2 regions of the Gordonia sp. GN26 genome follow, and region 2 is predicted to be linked to the other one. Evidence: riboswitches for the same ligand, from Rfam matches in the RefSeq annotation. Region 2 holds a riboswitch; the other holds the start of a gene.
The links. A riboswitch is a leader RNA that binds a small molecule or an ion and turns the genes downstream of it on or off. The one in region 2 is predicted to bind thiamine pyrophosphate.
Positions count from the first base shown of each region.

Region 1: another riboswitch for thiamine pyrophosphate. It lies ahead of thiC (phosphomethylpyrimidine synthase ThiC); the one in region 2 lies ahead of thiO (glycine oxidase ThiO).

Region 1 covers NZ_JSYC01000138.1:30,687-37,874, forward strand. Annotated here, with positions in the region: gene OK17_RS20170 ((2,3-dihydroxybenzoyl)adenylate synthase) at 1-869, shown strand, start outside; gene OK17_RS20175 (PucR family transcriptional regulator) at 955-2,508, shown strand; gene OK17_RS20180 (aldehyde dehydrogenase family protein) at 2,568-4,073, opposite strand; gene OK17_RS20185 (GNAT family N-acetyltransferase) at 4,192-4,539, opposite strand; TPP riboswitch at 4,723-4,837, shown strand; gene thiC (phosphomethylpyrimidine synthase ThiC) at 4,829-6,505, shown strand; gene thiD (bifunctional hydroxymethylpyrimidine kinase/phosphomethylpyrimidine kinase) at 6,502-7,188, shown strand, end outside.
Region 2 covers NZ_JSYC01000021.1:21,118-28,305, forward strand. Annotated here, with positions in the region: gene OK17_RS07465 (hypothetical protein) at 1-1,368, opposite strand, end outside; gene def (peptide deformylase) at 1,606-2,172, opposite strand; gene OK17_RS07475 (NUDIX hydrolase) at 2,318-2,800, shown strand; gene OK17_RS07480 (hypothetical protein) at 2,797-3,165, opposite strand; gene thiE (thiamine phosphate synthase) at 3,618-4,304, opposite strand; TPP riboswitch at 4,352-4,461, shown strand; gene thiO (glycine oxidase ThiO) at 4,455-5,519, shown strand; gene thiS (sulfur carrier protein ThiS) at 5,516-5,716, shown strand; gene thiG (thiazole synthase) at 5,709-6,530, shown strand; gene OK17_RS07505 (ABC transporter ATP-binding protein) at 6,955-7,188, shown strand, end outside.

The DNA.
Region 1 (7,188 bases), on a different contig from region 2:
GCCACGTCGTCTTCACCGACAACCCGAGCCCCGACAACACCTTCGACCTCATCGAACGGCACCGCGTCACGGTGACCGCGCTGGTCCCCGCCCTCGCACAGCTGTGGTGCGCGGCGACCGAGTGGGAGCCCGCGGACATCAGTTCCCTGCGGCTTCTGCAGGTCGGCGGCGCCAAGCTCGCCCACCCGGACGCGGTCGCCCTCGACGAGGCACTCGGAAACGTGGTCCAACAGGTGTTCGGCATGGCCGAGGGCCTCATCTGCTACACCCGGCCCGACGAGCCGCGGGATCTCGTGCATGCGGTCCAGGGCTCGCCGATGTCGGAGTTCGACGAGGTGCGCGTCGTGGACGAGGAGGGCGCCGACGTCCCCGACGGCGAAGAAGGTGAACTGCTCGTTCGCGGCCCGTACACGATCCGCGGGTACTACCGGGCCGACGCGCACAACGAGAAGTCCTTCACCCCCGACGGCTTCTACCGGTCGGGCGACAAGGTGACCCGGCTGCCGTCGGGACACCTCTCGGTGACCGGTCGTATCAAGGACACCATCGTCCGGGCCGGTGAGAACGTGGCCGCCGACGACGTCGAGGAGAACCTGCTCGCACACTCCTCCGTGCGGCAGGTCGCGGTGGTCGGGCTGCCCGACGACGCGCTGGGCGAGAAGATCTGCGCCGCTGTCGTGCTCTCCCACGACCATCCGCCGGCCCAGCCGCTCGAGCTGGCCACGCTCCGCACGTTCCTCGCCGACCGCGGCCTCGCGTCGTTCAAGCTGCCCGACGTCGTCCGCGTCGTGCGGACCCTGCCCGTCACAGCCGTCGGCAAGATCGACAAGAAGGTTCTACGAGAGCAGCTGGTGTCCTCAGCGGGATGACCTCTACTCCCGGCGCCCTCGCTATGCTCTGACGCACAGATGGACGACTCCGGCCGTCCGCCGACCTGCGAGGAGATGAGTCGCCGTGGCCTTGACCGTGCGGCGTCTCGCCCAGAACACCGACCTGGGACTCACTCTCGTGGGTGGACACGAGGGCGCGGATCGGGTGATCGAATGGGCGCACGCGATCGAGCTCGCCGACCCCGCCCCATGGATCACCGGCGGCGAGCTGGTCATGACCACAGGTCTACCGATCGGCTCCTCGGACGCGCAGCAGTTCGAGTACGTCTCGCGCCTCGCGCAGGCGAGTGCGGCCGCACTCGCCGTCGACACCGGGACCACCTTCGATGCCGTCCCTGAAGGCATTCGCGCCGCCGGCGACGCACTGGGTCTCCCCATCCTTTCGGTGCCTCCCCCCACCCCGTTCATCGCGATCACCCGCGCGGTGATCGACGAGCTGACCGCCGACCAGGTACGGGCGGTGCAGCGGGTGGTGGACCAGCAGGACAAGCTCGCGCGCGCCATCCTGCGCGGCGGTATCCCCCAACTGATCTCGACGCTGGGTCGCGCACTCTCTTGCGCCGCAGTGCTCGTCGACTCCGCCGGCAGGGCGCTGTCGGTGCACGGAAAGGACGTCGCACGCCTGCTCGCGCACGCGCGAACCGTCGCGGGTTCCGCGCCACGCGGACCCGGACGCCGACAGCAGATGAGCAGCGCCTTCACCGACGAGCACGGGGCGTACCTGGTGCAGAGCGTGTCCGTCGCGCAGGAGTCCAACGGCTATCTCGCAGTGGGATCGGCGGTTGCGCTGCAGCCCGAGGAGCGCCTCCTCGTGGCCCACGCGGTCGCGCTGCTGTCGATCGAACTGGGCAAGCCGGCGAAGGTGGTCGATGCCGAGCAGCGGCTTCGTACGGCCGTCGCCCGAGCCCTCATCGACCTCGGCCCCGAACTCGACATCAGCCTGCTCCGGTACTTCGGCTTCGACGAGGACGCGCGCGTCGTCGCGGTCGCGCTGACCGACGTCGGTCCGTTGCTGCCCGCTCAGCGGGAGATCGCCGGATTGTTTGCGCGGCAATCCGTTCCGTACCTGATGACACCGCAGGAGAAAGTCCTGTTCGTCATCGTCGCCGCCGACCGCACGGTGGAGTGGGTCACCGAATTCGTCACGCAACTCGGCGCACAGCTCGGGCGGCCACTGCGCGCGGGACTGGGGGCATCCGCCGCGATCACCGATGCCTCAGACAGTCTCCGTCAGGCGACAGCTGCACTGCGACTCGGCCCGGCACAGACGCCGGTCGTCGACTTCTCGGACATGGGCACGTTCTCGATGTTGTTGAGCGGCCGCTCTCCCGACGAACTGTCGGCGATGTCGCGAATCCTCCTGGGACCGCTCGAGGACTACGACGCCACACACAGCTCGCCGTTGAATCTCGTCACCGCACTGCGCGCCTGGCTCCAGCACGACACGCACATCGAGAGCGCTGCAACAGAACTCGGTGTTCATCGGCACACCATGCGCAATCGGATGACCAAGGTCGGTCAGCTCCTGCGGCGCGACCTCGATTCGGCCGAGGTCCGGGCGGAACTGTGGATCGCGGTCAAGGCGCGTGAACTTCTCGACATCCTTCACAACGACTGACGCGCGAGAGCCTCGGGGCAGACGGCACGCAACCGGTCCGCCAATCGGTGACGCCGACCTCAGACGCGCGCTGCACCTCCGCGGAGGTAGACCGTCGTCGTGTGGGTGAAGAACTCCCGTGCCGCGCGGCCCTGTTCCTTGGAGCCGTACCCGCTCTTCTTCGCGCCGCCGAAGGGCACGTGCGGATCAGCCCCGGCCGATTCGGAGTTGACGTGCAGGATGCCGACGTCGATGTCGTCGACCGCCGCCAGGGCCCGCGTGAGGTCCTGGGTGAAAAGCGCTGCGGACAAACCGTATTCGCCGTCGTCGGCGACGCGGAAGGCCTCGTCGACCGAGCTCACCCGGACGACCGACAGAACCGGCCCGAACAGCTCGTCACGCCAGACGTCGAGATCCGGTGACGACAGCTCGAGGATGGTCGGCGACAGGAAGTAGCCGGACTCGGGCGCCGAGACGGGTGCGTGATCACCGCCGCTGAGCACGGTGGCCCCTTGCTCGATCGCACCGGCGATGCCGCTGCGGATGCTGTCGTGGGCCGACGCGGTGATCACGGGGCCCATCTCGGTCGACGCATCCAGAGGGTCACCCACCACCAGATCGGCGGCCGCCTTGCTCAGTGCAGCGAGCAGTTCGTCGGCCACGTCATCAGTGACGACGAGTCGTGATGTGGCCGTGCACTTCTGCCCGGTCGAGCGGAACGCCCCGAGCATGATCTGCTGCACCGCCAGGTCGAGATCCGCGTCGCCGAGCACGATCGCCGCGTTCTTCCCACCCATCTCGGCCTGCACCGGTACGCCGCGCGAGGCCGCGGCCGCCGCGATCCCCCGCCCGACTGCGGTCGAACCGGTGAAGGTGATCGCATCGATGCCTGGATGATTGACGATGCTGTTGCCGATCGCGCGGTCACCGACGGTCAGGTTCAGAACTCCCGCCGGCAGTCCGGCCTCGACCAGGGCCTGTGCCAGACGCACTGCAAGAAGTGGTACCGTGTCGGCCGGCTTCCACACCACCGTGTTGCCGTAGATGAGCGCGGGAGCGATCTTCCACGCCGGGATCGCGATCGGGAAGTTGAACGGCGTGATCACGCCGACCGTACCGATCGGCTTGCGCATCACCAGGATTCGTTCACCCTTGCGCGGCGAGGAGAACACCTCGCCCGCATCGCGATCACCCTCGGCGCCGTAATAGCGCAGGATCTGCGCCGCCCGCTGCACCTCGCCGATCCCCTCGGCCAGCGTCTTGCCCTCCTCACGAGTGAGTTCGGCACCCAACCGCTCCGCGTCGCGCTCGAGAATCCCGGCGGCCCTGATGAGTACTGCACCGCGTTCATGCGTGGTCATGTCCGACCAGACGGCGAAGCCGCGACGTGCCGCGTCGACGGCGGCGTCGACCTGTCGAGTACTCGCACGACGCCCCTCGGCGACGACGTCACCGGGGTAGGTGGGACTCGTGCTGACAAGCTGGGTGTCCTCACCCTCGACCCACTGGCCGTCGATGAGGTTGACCAAGCGGCGCACCTGCTCGAGGTGCGGGTCGCCGACGGTCGTCTCTACCACTGCAGTCATCGATGTCCTCACGGTCGTGGTCACCGCCGAACCGTACGCCCGAGAGGTACTACCGGGTCATCGCCGTGATGTACAAGTTGTGCTCATTAGATCGCCGAAATGGACATCGACCCACGCCTCATACGGGAGCGAGCGTCACGATCCCCGGGTGATGGTCGAGATAGTTCTTGGTGAACGAGCACACCGGCCGGAGCCGCGCGTTGCGTTCCCGGGCGAAGTGGATGACCGTCCGGGTCAGGCGGGTGGCGAGCCCGTGACCGCTGTATTCGTCATAGAGCACGGTGTGCAGGACGGTGATGGTGGTCTGACCGTCGACGGTCTCGGTCGAGTAGCCGAGCACCCCGACCAGATCTCCCGCGACCCAGAGTTCGAACCTCTCGCGGTCGGGGTTGTGAACCACCTGCGCGATCTGCTGCAGGATGGATCGAGCCGACTGCGGCGGCCGATGCCGGTTCTTGCGTAGCAACTACACGCCTCCTCACGTGATCACTGTGGCGGGTCACCGGCATGACGCCGCGGCTCGACGTAAGGACCCCTGTGACTAGGGTCACACCGTACCTTACGGATCCGTAACTGACGAGACCTCTCGGTGATCTTCCGTGCACGGCACCGGGTGTTGACCGCCGATGTAAGGTGGCAAACGCAACACAACTACACACGCGGGGGCTCTCACGATGACCGAGGGCTGAGATGGCGACGGGCGGTCGCCGACCGCTCGAACCTGTCCGGGTAATGCCGGCGTAGGGAGAACCATCATGGGCACACGTGTATCCACCACACCCACGACTTCAGGTCTGACGACCGGACCGATCGAGGGAAGCTCCAAGCACTACCTCACCGTCGACCACCTTCGCGTACCGCAGCGTCGAATCCTCCTCACCAACGGTGAACATCTCGACGTCTATGACACCTCCGGGCCGTACACCGATTCCGATGCGGTCATCGACGTGGAGCGCGGACTGCCGCCGACCCGCGACGCATGGCACCGTCCGGAACCCGTCGACGGAGCGAGCACCCAACTCGCCTGGGCGCAAGCAGGGATCATCACCGACGAGATGCGGTTCATCGCGGCGCGCGAGGGCGTCGACCCCGAGCTGGTCCGCTCCGAGGTGGCCATCGGGCGCGCGGTGATCCCGGCGAATCATCGTCACCCCGAGTCGGAGCCGATGATCATCGGCAAGAGATTCGCGGTGAAAGTCAATGCGAACATCGGGAATTCAGCGGTGCGCAGCTCGATCGCCGACGAGGTCGAGAAGATGGTGTGGGCCACCCGATGGGGCGCCGACACCATCATGGACCTGTCGACCGGCGCCGACATCCACACCACCCGCGAGTGGATCCTGCGCAACTCCCCCGTCCCCGTCGGTACCGTGCCGATCTACCAGGCCCTCGAGAAGGTGAATGGCGACCCGGTCGCCCTCACGTGGGAGATCTACCGCGACACCGTGATCGAGCAGGCCGAGCAGGGCGTCGACTACATGACGGTGCACGCCGGGGTACTGCTCCGCTACGTGCCGCTGACCGCCCGGCGGGTCACCGGCATCGTGTCGCGCGGCGGATCGATCATGGCCGCCTGGTGCCTGGCGCACCACCAGGAATCGTTCCTGTACACGCACTTCGACGAGCTGTGCGAGATCTTCCGCCGCTACGACATCACCTTCTCCCTCGGCGACGGACTGCGCCCGGGGTCGATCGCCGACGCCAACGACGAGGCCCAGTTCGCCGAACTGCGCACCCTCGGCGAACTCACCGCCATCGCCAAATCCCATGGTGTGCAGGTGATGATCGAGGGTCCGGGGCACATCCCGATGCACAAGATCGTCGAGAACGTACGTCTCGAGGAGGAACTCTGCGAAGAGGCTCCGTTCTACACGCTCGGCCCCCTCGCCACCGACATCGCACCCGCCTACGACCACATCACCTCAGCCATCGGTGCGGCGATGATCGCCCAGGCGGGCACGGCCATGCTCTGTTATGTAACACCCAAGGAGCACCTCGGGCTGCCCGATCGCGACGACGTCAAGGTCGGCGTGATCACCTACAAGATCGCGGCCCACTCGGCGGATCTCGCGAAAGGGCATCCCCGGGCACAGGAACGCGATGACGCTTTGAGCAAGGCGCGTTTCGAGTTCCGCTGGGTCGACCAGTTCAACCTCGCCCTCGACCCGGACACCGCCCGCGAGTACCACGACGAGACGCTGCCGGCCGAGCCCGCGAAGACCGCGCATTTCTGCTCGATGTGCGGCCCCAAGTTCTGCTCGATGCGGATCTCCGCCGATGTGCGCGCCTACGCCGAGGAGAACAACCTGGTGACCGCCGAGGACATCGACCGGAAGATCGCCGAGGGGATGGCGGCGAAGTCGGCCGAGTTCGCCGAGGCCGGCAACCGCGTGTACCTGCCGCTCGAGACCATCCCCGGAGGTTCTGCTTGACCGACGTCGAGTTGTTGCCCGTCGCAGCACCGGGAGAGACACCGGTCCGCGTGATGACCATCGCCGGATCGGATTCCGGCGGTGGCGCCGGCATCCAGGCCGACCTGCGCACCTTCGCGCTCCTCGGCCTGCACGGTTGTGTCGCGGTCACCGCGGTGACCGTGCAGAACTCGCTGGGCGTCAGCGGTTTCCAGGAGATCGCACCGGAGACCGTGGCCGCCCAGATCGCGACGGTCGCCGACGACATCGGTGTCGGCGCCGCCAAGACCGGCATGCTGGCGTCGGCACCGATCATCGATGCTGTCGTCGCACAGTGCTCGGCGAGCGGCATCGGTCGCGACGGTCCCTCCCCGCTGGTCGTCGACCCGGTGTGCGCATCGATGCACGGAAACCAGCTACTCGCCGACTCCGCCCTGGACACCCTGCGCGACAACCTCTTCCCGCTGGCCACGGTGGTGACACCGAACCTCGACGAGGTGCGGCTCATCACCGGGATCGATGTCGTCGACGCCGACTCGCAGCGCGACGCGGCGAAGGCGTTGTTCGATCTCGGACCTGCCTGGGCGCTTGTCAAAGGCGGACACCTACGGTCCTGCGACCACTCCCCCGACCTGCTCTACGACGGCGCCGAGTTCATCGAACTCAACCACGAGCGCATCGACACGACCCACGACCACGGCGCC
Region 2 (7,188 bases):
GGTCCCGGTGAAGCCGAGCACGCGCTGGGCGGTGTTGATGTCGTCGCGGAACGACGTCCGCGCGGTGGTGATCGCGTCGACCAGGGCGGTGTCGACGGCCGTGTACGCGCGCGCCGAACTGTTGAGCCCGTCGCCGACCGTCAGCTGGCGGGCGCGGTCGAAGTCACCGGTCTGGATGTACCGGCGGACGGCGTCGTCGGTGCGTTTCCAGTCGGCCAGCGCCGTACTCACCGCGTCGAGTTGCTGATCCGACACCGATCCGGTCTCGTCGGAGCCGCGGACGTCGTCGACGATGCCGGCGATCTTGGCGGTCGTCGCGGCGAAGGTGCGTTCCAGCCCGCCCTGATCGCCGCGGCGGATGAGCGACAGGGTCTCGGCCGATCTCGCCTGCTGGGTCAGGATGCGCGCGGCGGTCAGCTCGCGCAGCGGGTCGGCGCCGTCGGTGCGGGCGTTGCTGGTGGCGGCGACCGACATCAGTCCCGCCGCCAGCAGCCATACCGTCCCCAGAGTCAGCGCGAAGATCGCGGCGACCATCCCGAGATTGAAACGACGCCGCGTCTTACGCGCGAGATACCGGGACGTCAACACCATGGCGGTGAGCAGCAGCAACAGCGGGATGTAGACCGTCCACGGCGGCCGGGTCAGCGAATGCTGCGGGTCGGCGATCGCCATCGACCGTCGTTCGTAGAGACGTTGGGCGGCCGGCAGGATCTTGTCCTGCATGAGCGACGACGCCTGGCCCAGGAAAGCCGAACCGACCGGATTGCCCAGCCGGTTGTTGGTGCGGGCCGTCTCGATGAGACCGCTGTAGACCGGGATCGACGTCGACAGGGTGTCGAGGTCCGCCGACAGGGCCCGCTCGGTCGCGTTCTCGGTCATCCCCGGTCCGGGTTCGCTCGAGGTCCCGGTCGCGAGGATCAACGACGACGAGGCGGTCGCGAGGGCGTCGGAGTAGCGTTCCCGCAGTTCCGGCGTCTCCAGACCGCCCGAGATGAACGCGGCGTTCGCGGATGCGTCGGCGATCGACAGCGAGCTGTACAGGACCTGCGCGGCCTCGGCGAGCGGCTCGGTCCGGTCGATCAGACGCTGCAGTGTCTGGGTGCGGTCCTCGAGCACGATCGAGGCGTACCAACCGGTCGTCAGGCAGCCGAGGACGAGGATGACGCAGATGATGATCAGCTTGCCCGGGGTGGTACCCGAGTAATGACGGAGAGTCTGGAACGGTGACTGCGCACGCTCGCGTGCGGTGGCGACGAGCTCTCGACGATCGGCGAGGACCTGGCGGATCGGCGGCGACGACTGGGCGGGACGGATCGTGCGACCGCCACGGGTGAGTGCCGTCCGCACGGAGGACGCATCGCCGGTCACCTAGCTGATCCCCTTCTCGAACGCTGGATCGTCTCCGGTGCGGCCGCTCGGTCGCCGGTCCCCGTGCCGACTCCCGCGACCTGAAAGAAGAAATGACTCATCAGTGTCATCGCTCACCGGGTCGTGCGTGTTTCAGCCTATGCCATCGAGGAGGGTTCCTCCGGGCATCGCGGTCGCCACGCCGACGGGTCCATCCTGAGTGGACGACACGTGTCGCCGCGGCGAAAGGGCTCAGGGTCAGCGGGCGGGCCAGTCGATGCCGTACCGCTCGGCGACCTCGTTGTGGTCGCGGTACAACCGCTTGCGCTCGCGGGTGGGCAACCGGTCGCCGAAGACGATCCCGTTCGTGTGGTCGGTCTCGTGCTGGAGACAGCGGCCCAGGGTGCCGCCCGCGGTGATCTCGATCGGTTCCCCGAATTGGTCCAACCCGCGGCAGGTGGCGGTGTCGGGACGAGCGACGTCGGTGTACGCGCCGGGCAACGACAGGCATCCCTCCCCGTAGGTGACGAGCCGTCGGTCGAGCCCTTCGGGCATTTCGAGAGACGGGTTGACGACGACGCCGGTGCGTCGGGCCCCGGTCTCGTCGGTGCAGTCGTAGACGAAGACCGCGAGGTCGACGTCGATCTGTTGTGCGGCGAGTCCGGCTCCGCGGGCCGCCGTGTTCGTTGCGAACATGTCCGCGAGGAGTTCTTGGAGGTCCGGCCCGAAATCGGTCACCTGTCGCGCCGGGTGGTGCAGGACGTGCCGGCCCCAGCGGACGATCGACCGGGCGGTGCCGAGGCGGAGGAGTTCAGAGACGGGCATGCCGTCCATGTTCCGTCGATGCGTGTCCCGAGGCAATGCCGGTGTACGTCTCACTGATTCGGCGCATCGCCCTGGCAGGTCGCGCGTGTCTCACTTACGGTGGAGGAAACCCGGCGACCGGCTCGTCGGGCTGCAAGGAGGCGTGGTGCGCGGAGACGGCGACGGCTGGGTGATCGATCCCGACGGTTCACGGTACTGGGGTGTCCACGGCGCGGCGGGTCTGCTGCTCCGGGCGCCGCTGGCCGACGGCACGACAGGCGTTCTGCTCCAGCATCGCGCCGCGTGGTCCCACCAGGGCGGAACCTGGGCTCTGCCCGGCGGTGCGCGGGACTCCCACGAGGGTGCCATCGACACCGCGATGCGAGAAGCCGAGGAAGAAGCCGGCATCGACAGTGCGGACCTGCGGGTCGTCGCCGCCGTCGTCACCCACGAGTCACCGGGCGGCTGGACCTACACGACGGTCATCGCCGAGACCGACGAGCCGGTGCGCACGGTCGCCAACTTCGAGTCGACGGAACTGCGCTGGGTCGAAGAACAGCACGTCGATCAGCTCCCGCTGCATCCGGCGTTCGGCCAGGCCTGGCCCACGCTGCGCGAGCGGATCGCCGCACTCGACCCGCAGGGCTAGGAGCCGAGCAGCCGGTTGGCTGCAGAGATCAGGGCGGCGATGTTCGCCTCGTCGCCGGTGCTGCCCTCGCCGAAGGCCCACGCCTGCCGGCCGTTGTTCTCACACAGCAGGAACGTCGCGATCGCCCCGCCGACCTCGCGCTGGTGCAACCGCAGGATCTGAACGGGCGCACCGAGGTCGTACAGGATCGACGTCATCGCGCCGAGCGGTCCGGCGGCGACAGCGCTGCACGACATGATGCGGTCGGCGATCGCGATGGTCGCGCGGCATTCGACGAGGTCCTGCGGCGCCGGTGCGACCGACCACGAGCCGAGGCGGATGGCACCGCCGCATGCGTACTCGTCGGTGAAGTGTTGCCAGCTCATCCCGGTGGCCTCCTCGCGCATACCTGCAGGCAGCGGGCGGCCGAAGTGCTCGGTGACGGGATCCCCCGACGGCGCGGTCGCATGCCCGTGTCGTGAGAAGGATGGGTGAGGCAGATGAAGAAGATGCATCTCGAAAACCGATTTCGATCGAAGAACGGATGACCGACTGGAGCGCGCAACCGACCCGCAGCGGGGGGTCGGTCCGAATCAGACCCCGCTGCGGCGGGTTACGAGCACGCGCTTGATGCACATCATGATCCGTCCAGGCTAGACCGCGGTGTCGGGATCAGGCAAACGGATTTCGCCCCGGCAGGCTGCTCTGAAAGCCGCCCCTGAAAACCACCCCTGGGAACCGCCCTCGAGATGCGCCCTCCAGCGGGCCGCCGACGACGATATGTCCGCGGCCCGGCTGCAGAGGGCGGATGACGGGGGCGCTTTTCAGCAGGTCGGCGCTACAACCGCCCGAGGAGGTCCGCAGCCGCGGCGGCGGGATCGGCGGCGGCGGTGATCGCCCGCACGACGACGATCCGGCGGGCACCCGCGGCAGTCACCTCGGGCACCCGGGGGGCGTCGATCCCGCCGATGGCGAACCACGGCTTGCCGGGGGACGCCTCGGCTGTCGTCGACACCAGGTCGAGGCCCGCGGCGCCGCGACCCGGCTTGGTGGGGGTGGTCCAGCAGGGACCGACGCAGAAGTAGTCGATGTCGGGGTCGGCGGCGGCAGCGGCGGCCTGCTCGGGGTCGTGGGTCGACGCGCCGATGATCGTGTCGGGTCCGACGATCCGGCGCGCCACCTGCGGCGGGAGGTCACCCTGTCCGACGTGGAGGACGTCGGCGCCCGAGAGCGCGGCGATGTCCGCCCGGTCGTTGACCGCGAGCAGCGCACCGTGGGCGTCGACGACGTCCCGCAGCGCGGCGAGGATCTCGAGTTCCTCACGGGCCTCGAGTGTGCCGAACTTCTTCTCGCCCGCCGACCCCTTGTCGCGCAGCTGCACGATGCCGACGCCCCCGGCGAGAGCGGCGCCGACGAACTCGAGCAGGTCGCCGCGCTCACGCCGCGCGTCGGTGCACAGGTAGAGCCGGGTGGAGTCCAGCCGGCGGCGCGATTCGGTGGCACGTGAGTCGGGGGTAGTCGTCACGGCGACCAGGCTAGCCCCGCGCGGGCCGGCCGGGCGTAGGGTGGACCGCGAGAACACACGGGAGCCCGGGCAGGCGGGCTGAGAGTGCGGACCCCTCCGCAGACCGTCGAACCTGATCCGGGTCATTCCGGCGAAGGAAGGTGATCTGACTTGAGCGACACCCCAGCACGATTCGACCCTGCGCTCACCGTCGTCGGCGGTGGCGTCATCGGTCTGACCTGTGCACTCGCCGCCGCCGATGCGGGCTGGCGAGTCCAGGTCATCGACGCCGGTCACGACGAGCGGGCCTCGTGGGTGGCAGGCGGCATGCTCGGTTCGCTCGGCGAGGGTCATCCGGGTGAGGAGGCCGCGCTCGCGCTGTCGGTCGAATCGGTGCGGCGCTGGCCGACGCTGGTGAAGCGCCTCGACGGCCCCGCGATCGTGACGGCCACCGATTCCCTGTTCGTCGCCGGTTCGGCGGCCGACGCCGAGTACCTGCGCCACCTCGCCGACTTCGTCTGGGCCAACCAGCCGCGCACCGACGCCACGCTCAGCGCGGTGACGGGTCGTGAGATCCGTTCGCTGGAGCCGTCATTGAGTTCGCGACTCATCGGCGGGTACCGGGCGGTCGGGGAGTGGTCCATCGACAACCGGCGACTGCTGGGGACCCTGCGCAGCGCCGGAACCGCGGCCGGGGTGCGGTTCACGGAGGCGCGGGTGGAAAGCCTCGCCGACGCGTGCGAACTCACGGGTCCACGAGATCAGATACTCCTCGCCGCCGGACTCGGCACCACGGCATTGCTTCCCGATGTGCGCCTCCACGCGGCGAAGGGCGAGATCCTCCGATTGCGCCGGACGCGATGGTCGGTCCCGCCGCCCGGACACGTGGTCCGTGCCCGACTCCACGGTCGGGCAGTGTACCTGGTCCCGCGCGAGGACGGGATCGTGGTCGGCGCAACGCAATACGAGGCCGGGGACTTTCATGATCACGTCCCGCAGGCCGGCGGCGTGGCGGATCTGCTCGCCGACGCGATCGAGGTCATGCCGGGGCTGCGTACCTACGAACTGACCGAGGCGGGAGCTGGATTACGTCCGTGCACCGCCGACGGCCTACCCATTGTGGAGCGGATCGACGACCGCACGGTGGTCGCGGCCGGCCACGGCCGCAACGGCATCGTCCTCGCACCGGGCACGGCGGACAAGGTGCTCGGGATTCTGGAAGGAGCATCAGCGTGACCATCACCGTGAACGGAGAGGACCTCGACGTCGGCGTCGACGAGTCGGTGAAGGATGTCGTGAGCCGGCTCGGGTTGCCGGACCGCGGGATCGCGGTCGCCGTCGACGGCGCGGTCGTACCGCGCGGACGCTGGTCGTCGCACACGATGACCTCGGGCGCGGTCGTGGAGATCGTGACGGCGGTGCAAGGTGGTTGAGACCGGCATCATCGACGGCGCAGTCGTTTCCGAGGCCGACCCGCTCCGGATCGCCGGACGCGAGTTCTCCTCCCGCCTCATCACCGGAACCGGCGGCGCGACGAATCTCGCGTCCCTCGAGCGTGCACTCGTCGCGTCGGGCACCGAACTCACGACCGTCGCCGTGCGTCGCGTCGATGCCGCGTCCGGAACGGGTGTCTTCGACCTGTTGCGCCGCCTCGACATCGCGGTGCTGCCCAACACTGCCGGATGCCACACCACCGCCGAGGCGGTGCTCACCGCACAGTTGGCACGCGAGGCGTTCGAGACGAATTGGGTCAAACTCGAGGTGGTGGCCGACGATCTCACCCTGATGCCGGATGCCGTCGAACTCGTCGACGCCGCAGCCGCATTGGTGTCCGACGGATTCGTGGTGCTCGCGTACACCAACGACGATCCGGTCCTCGCCGCACGACTCGCCGACCTCGGTGTCGCCGCGGTGATGCCGCTCGGCTCACCGATCGGGACTGGACTCGGAATCCTCAACCCGCACAACATCGAGATGATCGTCGACCACTGTTCCACGGCCTTCGACGATCCGCTGCCGGTGATCCTCGACGCCGGTATCGGTACCGCCAGCGACGCTGCCCGCGCGATGGAACTCGGCTGCGACGGAGTGCTTCTCGCGACCGCCGTCACCCGTGCGGAGAATCCGGAGCGGATGGCGTCGGCGATGCGGCATGCGGTGATCGCCGGGAGGCTCGCCGCACGGGCGGGTCGTATCCCGAAAAGGTTCTGGGCGCAGGCGTCGTCGCCGACGCTGGATCGCGCCTGAGCTGCCCCTGTTGCCCGATCCGAAAGAACGCAACGCACCCAGGTCCGATGCCTGAGGTGCGAGGAGCGTAAGCCGCCGGGCTGAGTAGCGACGAAGGAGCGTATCGAAGTCGACGAGCCGCGAAGGCCTGGTGAGACACCGTCGCCCACCTGACCACCGGTCGACGTCAACCCAACCGGCAGACTTCGATCGACGTCTGCCGGTCGAGTTGAGGTTCGGCAGTCGGGATCTGGGCGCTTTTCAGCGAGCGGACCCTTTCGGCCCTCACGACGGCCGGTTCACCGGACGCGGGTACTTCAGGTGTGAGGAGCGCAAGCCGCCGGGTTGAGTAGCGACGAAGGAGCGTATCGAAGACGACGGGCTTCGGAGGCCTGGTGTGTCGCAACCACCCGGCGGAGCACAGCCCGGCCGCTATGGTCGAGTCGTGTTGCGGGTAACGAATCTGACGAAGGATTTCGGGAGTCAGCGCGCGGTCGACGACCTCACCTTCGAGGTGGGGCCGGGGCGGGTCACCGGCTTCCTGGGCCCCAACGGCGCCGGTAAGTCGACGACGATGCGCATGATGCTCGGACTCGACCGCCCGACCTCGGGGACCGCGACGGTCAACGGCGTGCCGTACCGCGAGCTCGACCATCCGCTGCGACAGGTCGGTGCTCTA